DNA from 2 places in the Pseudarthrobacter quantipunctorum genome. Region 1 is predicted to be linked to the other one. Evidence: predicted binding sites of a transcription regulator. Region 1 holds the regulator's gene; the other holds the start of a gene.
What was found. The regulator HrcA, encoded in region 1, represses chaperone genes, less so after heat shock. The targets are predictions, from matches to a motif close to TTNGCACTCGNNNNNNNCGAGTGCNAA.
Positions count from the first base shown of each region.

Region 2: a site for HrcA is predicted at 1,646-1,672, ahead of WHH00_RS05560 (FmdB family zinc ribbon protein). Genes of this name have one in related genera too.

Region 1 is NZ_CP148033.1:1,925,999-1,929,993, reverse strand. Features, by position in the region: gene dnaJ (molecular chaperone DnaJ) at 1-1,043, opposite strand, end outside; gene hrcA (heat-inducible transcriptional repressor HrcA) at 1,125-2,138, opposite strand; gene WHH00_RS08910 (DUF3097 domain-containing protein) at 2,314-3,159, shown strand; gene WHH00_RS08905 (DUF4870 domain-containing protein) at 3,312-3,731, shown strand; gene hemW (radical SAM family heme chaperone HemW) at 3,817-3,995, opposite strand, start outside.
Region 2 is NZ_CP148033.1:1,208,567-1,212,561, forward strand. Features, by position in the region: gene WHH00_RS05550 (DUF4011 domain-containing protein) at 1-437, shown strand, start outside; gene WHH00_RS05555 (Flp pilus assembly protein CpaB) at 443-1,105, opposite strand; gene WHH00_RS05560 (FmdB family zinc ribbon protein) at 1,309-1,578, opposite strand; gene WHH00_RS05565 (5-formyltetrahydrofolate cyclo-ligase) at 1,704-2,327, opposite strand; gene galU (UTP--glucose-1-phosphate uridylyltransferase GalU) at 2,443-3,348, shown strand; gene WHH00_RS05575 (GNAT family N-acetyltransferase) at 3,353-3,973, shown strand.

The DNA.
Region 1 (3,995 bases):
ATTTTGGCCAGTTGCCGCAGGAGCTCTTCCTGCGCGGCATCAAGCCTGGCGGGCGTTTCAACCTGCAGGTGCACCTTGAGGTCGCCGCGGCCGTAACCGCGCAGGTGGGTCACGCCAAGTCCGCGAAGGGTAATGATTTCACCGGACTGGGTTCCGGGCTTGACGTCGATCTCCTGTGCCCCGTCGAACGTTTCCAGGCTTACTTCGGTGCCCAGGGCGGCAGCCGTCATCGGGATGTGCAGGGTGGCGTGGAGGTCATCGTTGTCGCGGACGTAGGTGGCGTCGTTGTTGACGCGGATCTCAACGTACAGGTCACCGGAAGGTCCGCCGGCCGGGCCTGCCTCCCCCTGGCCGGAAAGCTGGATGCGCGTTCCAGTGGCTACTCCGGCGGGAACCTTGATGGTCAGCGAACGGCGGCTGCGGATGCGTCCCTGGCCGCTGCATTCGTTGCACGGATCCTTGATGACCGTGCCGAAGCCCTCACAGCTTCCGCATGGGGCCGCTGTCATGACCTGTCCCAGGATGGAACGGACGGCGCGCTGGACCTGGCCGCTGCCGCCACAGATGTCGCAGCGTTCCGGATGGCTGCCAGGCTGGCAGCAGGAACCCTCACAGGTTGGGCACGTAACGGCAGTGTCCACTTCGAGCTTCTTGTTGACACCGAAGACAGCGTCGCGCAGTTCGATCCGGACGCTGATGAGGGCGTCCTGCCCGCGCCGCACGCGGGAAGCCGGGCCGGTGGAACCGCCGGCGCCAAAGAAGGTGTCGAAAATGTCCTGGAACGCGAACCCCTGGCCGGCGTAGCTGCCTCCGCCGAAGCCGTTGTCCGTGCCGTTTTCGTTGCCCGTGGTGTCGTACACCCGGCGTTTCTGCGGGTCGGACAGGACTTCATAGGCGTGGGTTACAGCCTTGAAGCGGTCCGACGCATCCTCACCCGGGTTGACGTCCGGGTGCAGGGTGCGTGCCAGCTTGCGGTAGGCCTTCTTGATCTCTTCTCCCGTGGCCTCCGGTGAGACTCCAAGGACGTCGTAGTGGCTGCTCAAAGTTCGTATCTCTTCCTTGTTGTACTGCCTGCAGTTGGACTGCTGGAAATGCTGTGGGTGTCCAGTGGCCCGGGTTGGACCTCAGGGGCCCAGGATCCGGGAAAGGTAGCGGGCAACTGCCCTGACGGCGGCCATGGTGGTGGGATAGTCCATGCGTGTTGGTCCGAGCACGCCGATTTTCGCTGCGCTGTCCGGGCCGTAGCCCGTGGCTACAACCGATGCCTCGGCCAGCCCGTCGTAGGGATTCTCGCGGCCAATGCTGACAGCCACCCCGCGGTGGTCCTGCGCCATCTCGCTCAGCAGGCGGAGCATAACAACCTGCTCCTCAAGTGCTTCCAGCACCGGGCCGATGCTGAGCGGGAAGTCCACGTTGGACCTTGCCAGGTTGGCTGTGCCCGCCATTACCATGCGTTCCTCGCGGCTGCTCTGTGCCAGCGCCTCCAGGCCGATGGCGAGGGCATGCGCCGCCTGCCGCTGCCCCGGGGCGGCCATGGCCACCACCGCCGGCAGGGACAGGGCCAACTGGCTCAGCGGTGTTCCGGCAAGCGATCCAAGGAACCGGGACCGAAGAGCCGCCAGGGCTTCGTCCCCCAGGTCCTGTCCGACGTCGATAACACGTTGCTCCACCTTGCCGCTGTTGGCGATCAACACCACCAGCACCTTCCGCGGGGCCAGGAGGACGAATTCGATATGCCGGACCAGTGCCCTGCTCAGGTGCGGGTACTGGACCACTGCAACCTGGTTGGTGAGCTGCGACAGCAGCCGGACGGTCCGGTCCAGGACGTCGTCCAGGTCATCCGATCCTTCAAGCAGGGACTGGATGGCGCGGCGCTCCGCCTGGGACAGCGGCTTGACGGCGGAGATCTGGTCGACGAACAGCCTGTAGCCCTTGTCCGTGGGGATCCGGCCGGCGCTGGTGTGCGGAGCCGTGATCAGGCCCTCTTCCTCCAGGGCTGCCATGTCATTCCTGATGGTTGCGCTGGACACACCGAGATGGTGGCGCTCCACCAGGGCTTTGGACCCCACGGGCTCGCGGGAGTGGACGTAGTCCTCCACGATGGCACGGAGTACTTCAAGTTTGCGTGGCTCGCTCACACTCCACCTCCATCCAGGGTTCGGGGCGGCCGCGCCGCCCGCGCTGTGCCGCTCATCGTTTAGCACTCGACATGCCCAAGTGCTAACAGTCTATTATGCCTCTCCCCGTTGCTAGCATTGGTACCGCTCCGGGCGAAATTCCGGACCTGTGATCGAGCGCTAGGCGGAGTGAATCATGCAGTACCAGAACTGGGGTCCCCAGGACATGTCCGCTCCGTCAAAGGCTGAACTGCCTGAAGTTCCTGTTGAACGGGGAATGGTGCTGGAGGACGTCCAGTCCGGCTGGGTGGGCGCCGTGACACGCGTGGAGAAATCCGGGGGCATGCATGTGGTGGCTCTGGAAGACAGGCGCGGCAAATCAAGGTCTTTCCGCCTGGGCTTCGGCTTCCTCCTCGAAGGCCAGGCCATTAAGCTTCTTCCCCCGGCGCCGCGGCAGGCACCTGCCGCCACCGGCAGGACAGCATCAGGTTCAGTCCGGGTGGCCGGCCAGCGCGCGCAGGTCGCCAAGGCCAGCCGGATCTGGGTGGAGGGAAAGCACGACGCCGAACTGGTGGAGAAGGTCTGGGGAGACGACCTTCGGGTGGAAGGCATCGTCGTCGAACCCCTCCACGGCATTGACGACCTTGCCGCGGCAGTGGCAGACTTCAGGCCCGGTCCGGGCCGGCGGCTGGGGGTCCTGGTGGACCACCTGGTGCCGGACTCCAAGGAGTCCCGCATTGCGGACGCCGTGATGGCCTCACCGGGGGCTGCCGGGAACGTGCTGATCGTGGGCCACCCCTACGTGGACGTCTGGCAGGCGATCCGGCCTGCCGTGCTGGGCATCGAAAAATGGCCGGTGGTGCCGCGCGGGCAGGACTGGAAGACCGGGATCCTTGCCGCGTTCGGCTGGCCCCATGCCACCAAGGAGGATATTGGGCTTGGGTGGCAGAAGTTGCTGGGTGCTGTCCGCACCTACGCGGACCTGGAAGCCTCCCTGCTGGGGAGGGTGGAGGAAGTCATTGACTTCCTGACGGTTCCCTGACCGGACCGCCGCGCCGCCGTGCGCGGGGCCCCGGAGCAGCATCCGCGCCTCCAGCCAGTATTCTTGGTACTGCGGATCTGCGTCATTTGCAGTCCCTCTCAACTGATATGCATTCTTAGCCAGCACCATTGCACTTTTAGAAGGAACAGACTGTGGCAGAAAACGCACGCGATCACAGGGACACCCAGGGCGGCCAGGGCCGTTCGGAATACCATGGCGTTCCGGCGAATGCGCTGCCCCTGACAGCCAGCGAAGACCGGCAGTGGGCCACCATGGCGCACTTTGGCGGAATCCTTGGCTGCGTTCCTGCTCTTCTGATCTACCTCATTTTCCGGGACAGGGGCCCTTTCACGGCGCAGGAGTCCAAGGAGGCGCTGAACTTCAGCTTGCCTCCCACCATCGCCGCCGTGGTGGCGAACATCCTGGTGTTCGTGCCGGTGATCGGCAACATCTTCGCCGTGATTGCCACCCTCATCTGGATTGCCCTGACCTGTTTCTCCGTGGCGGCCGGCATCCATGTGAACAAGGGCCAGCCGCACCGTTACCAGTACAACCTGCGCTGGATTAAGTAGTCCCCTCCAGCTCCCAGCACTCGCAAGCTCGCGCCGGGGCCCTCGCCGGCGTGGGCCCACCGCCCGCAGCCCAGCACTGAACCCGCTAGTCCGGCAGGACCCGGCGCACCACGGCGTCAGCCAGCAGCCGGCCTTTCAGCGTGAGGACCAGCCGGCCTGCGAAGGCGGCGGCGGGATCAATCAGTTCCTCCGCGATGAGCCCGGCCACCTCGCGCCGTCCTGCGGTGCCCAGCGAGGAGATCTCGAGGCCGGATTGAAGGCGGA
Region 2 (3,995 bases), 720 kb from region 1:
CAGCCACTTCCGTCGCGTTCCTGGACGACGACGTGGACCAGGCGCTCAACGGAATCGACGCCGAAAACCAGGGGGAGCGGGAGCGGCTTGCCACGGCTGGCAATGACCAGGGCGGCCCCGCGCTGGCCCCTGAAAGCCTGCACCCTGCGCCCATTGACGAACACATACCGGCCGAGGGCCAGGACAGCAAGGAGGCGGGCACCATGGCCCGGGAGAACGAGAAAGACAACGCTCCGGACGCCGGGCAGCCCGCTGACACGGCAGGCGGTCAGGACCAGGACGGCCAAGCTGGCACCGACTCCGGTACGTCCGCCCTGCCCGCGGAACCCGCCGTGCCCAACAAAGCCGCCGAGGACGACCCCCGCGCCTGGGGCGACCGGGAAGACGACGACCACGACGCCTGGCTGAAGGAACAGAAGCCGCCGCACTGGGGCTAAGCGGCTTACGGCCCCACCAGGACGAAGAACAGCTTGCCCTGGGTGGAGGCGCCGGCGAGCCGGGCTGCCTGCTCTGCCGTGGCAGCCACCACTATCAGGCCGTCTGTTTCGGCAGTGCCCAGCCACTGTCCCGTCTGGCCGCCCTGGCCTGAGGTCCACAGCACGGGAACGCCGGACGCCAGAATCTCGGGTGGTCCCTGCTGGTCGAAGCCGTTGGCTGAGGTGAGCACCACGTTCACCAGCTGCCCGGGGGAGACAAGCTGGATGGATGACGGATCTGCCATGCGCAGGGGGACGGCCGCTGATCCCGGGGAAGTGCCCGTGAGGAGGCCTGGACCAAGAAGCTGGGCGTCCGTGAGCAGCTGCCCCTTGCGCAGGGGCGCAGCGAGCTGTTTGCCTGCGGCCTCGCCGGGTTCCCGGAGGAATCCGCTGGCCAGTATGCCGGGCGGAACCTGTGCGGCGGCGAGGTCAGCCTCCGAGAGTGCGGCGCCGGCGGGGATGTCCCTTGCGGCGGCCAGCGCAGTCACCGTGTACACCGGGGCAGGGGTGAGCTGGTGCACCGTGATGGCGGCTGCGGCGCAGAGGAGCAGCGCGACAGCGAGGCGCCGGTTGCGGCTTAACCAGCCCGCAAAACGCGCAGGAGGACGCCTGCCTGCGTTCCGTTCCACACTGCGGACCTTGCCGGCGCGGCGTCGCACCGGTTTCCGGAGGAGTCCGGTACGCGGCGAGCTTGATGATCTCGGGCTGGACGGGCGGGATGCAGGCATGTGCCTACGCTAAGGGCGCCGCAAAGTGTTGCGTCAGTGGCCATCGCGGGTATGTGGACAACCTTGCCCGACCGCCCAACGGAGCCGTAGGTGAAGACCTTGGATCAGCTGGCAGCAGCTGCGGATGCCGAAGCGGCCGGTGCGGCCGCCGGTGCCGGCGTTGCTGCGGGAGCGGCCGAAACCGTGCTGCCCTTGGAGTCCCGGGAGTCCGTGCGGTAGAAGCCGGAACCCTTGAAGACAACGCCCACGCTGTTGAACTTCTTGCGCAGGGCACCCTGGCATTCGGGGCATGACGTCAAAGAGCTGTCCGAGAACGACTGGACGATGTCAAAGGCATGGCCGCAATCCTTGCAGGCGTACGCATACGTTGGCACTGGTGCTCCTCCTCTTGGGCAAACGAGAGGTCCCGGACTGCTGCTTGGTGATCCAGCCGGATATCCATTAGCAGTCACAGGGCCTGAGTGCCAATTCTATCATTCTCCTGCGGCCGGATTTCCGGTCAGGCAGCGTTCGCCAGGCCCCGGAAACCGGAGGGAAGCACGACGCCCGGGACGGGGCGGTCGAATTCCTCCACCGGAATGGCGCCGGCTGGCAGTAATTCCCCGTCATAAAGAACGGCGGCAAGGGGAATATCCTTCCCGGCTGACGCAAGGTGGCCCAGGAACTTGTCGTAATAGCCGCCGCCCTGGCCAACCCTGCTGCCTGCGAGGTCCACCGCCGTGGCAGGGATGAACAGCGCAGCCGCTTCCCCGGCGACCTCAATTTCGTGGCGGGTCCCTACCGGTTCCAGGATGGGGGCGAACTTGCTGCGTGCGAGCTCGACATCCGGCGTCCAGAAGACCCATCCCAGCTCACGCCCTGGTTCGCAAACGGGGAGAAGGACCCTGTGGCCGCCGTCGTGAAGGGCTGCGATCAGTGGCAGCGTAGGCGGTTCCGCGCCGACGCCCAGGTACACGCACACCGTGGCTCCATCAGCCGGGATCACCGAAGCCGCCCACGCGGCGCCGTGTTTGGCAAGGGCAGTGCCGGCGTCCTCCCGTTCCAGGGAAGTCATCGCAGCCCGCCGGCGGCGGTGGGCTGCGCGGATCCGGTCTTTGGCTGCTTTTGTTTCCTCAAGCGTCACGTGCTTCCTCCATCACTGCCGTATGTCCGGCCGGTAGTTCGTGTGGTCCATCCCTCCGCGGGTGTCGCGGGCCCGGTTGTTACTGAATGCTTGACGCTGACGTTAGATTAGTCCGGTGACTACCAGTAACCCGAGAGTTCGCAAAGCCGTCATTCCTGCCGCCGGACTCGGTACCAGGTTCCTGCCGGCAACAAAGGCAATGCCCAAGGAAATGCTCCCCGTCGTGGATAAGCCTGCCATCCAGTATGTCGTTGAAGAAGCCGTGAACGTTGGCCTCCACGACCTCCTCATGATTACCGGGCGCAACAAGCGGGCACTGGAAGACCACTTTGACCGGGTCCCGTCACTCGAATCCACTCTTGAGGGCAAGGGGGACACCGAGAAACTTGCGTCCGTCCAGGCCGCCAGCAAGCTGGGCGATATCCACTATGTCCGGCAGGGGGATCCGCACGGACTGGGCCACGCCGTGCTGCGCGCGAAGCAGCACGTCGGCCATGAAGCCTTTGCCGTTCTGCTGGGCGATGACCTGATCGACGCCCGCGACGAGCTGCTGGGCACCATGATTGACGTCCAGGCGGAAACGGGAGGGTCGGTTATTGCGCTCATCGAGGTGGAACCGTCCGAGATCAGTGCCTACGGATGCGCCGATGTCCAGCCGATCGAAGGTGAGTCCTACGTGCGCGTCAACCGGCTGGTGGAGAAGCCGGAGGTTGACGAGGCGCCCTCCAACCTCGCGCTGATTGGCCGCTACGTCCTCCATCCCGCCGTCTTCGAAGTCCTCGAACACACCGCCCCCGGGCGCGGCGATGAAATCCAGTTGACGGACGCGCTGCAGGAGCTGGCAACCGGCGAAGGCGAGGGGTACGGGGTCTACGGCGTTGTGTTCCGCGGGCGCCGCTATGACACCGGGGACAAACTCAGCTACCTCAAGGCCTGCGTCCAGCTGGCCATCGACAGCGAGGACCTTGGGCCGGGCTTGCGGGAGTGGCTGCCGGGCTTCACCGCCGGCCTGTCCAAGTAGCGCCGTGCGCGCTGGTCCCATTTGGCCCGTAACACTGGAGTGCGGGGACTTGATCCTGCGGCCCATCCGGTACCGGGACAAGAAGGAGTGGACCGAGGTCAGGTCCCGCAACAGCCAATGGCTGGCGCCCTGGGAAGCTTCCAACCCGGATCCCGCCGGGGGCCTCCCGGACTATCGCCAGATGGTCCGCTCATTGAAGTCGCAGGCGGCGCAGGCAACGGCATTGCCTTTTGTCATCACCGAGCGCATTCCCACAGCGGGGAGTTCTGCCATTGTTGGCCAGTTGACCGTTTCGTCGATCGTGTGGGGATCAGCGATGATGGCGACCCTTGGCTACTGGGTGGACCAGGACCGCGCGGGCCGTGGAATCGCACCCACTGCCGTAGCTCTGGTTACGGACCATTGCTTTAGGACTCTGGGCCTGCACAGGATGGAAATCAACATCAGGCCGGAAAACGGACCTAGCCTGCGGGTGGTGGAAAAGCTGGGCTTCCGGGACGAGGGGTACCGCCCCCGCTACCTGCATATCAATGGCGAATGGGCCGACCACCGGTCTTTTGCGTTGACTGCGGAGGAAGTCCCGGACGGGCTGCTCCGGCCCTGGCTCGCCTCGCGGCCGTCATAAATCCATTGATTTGCCGGCTGCG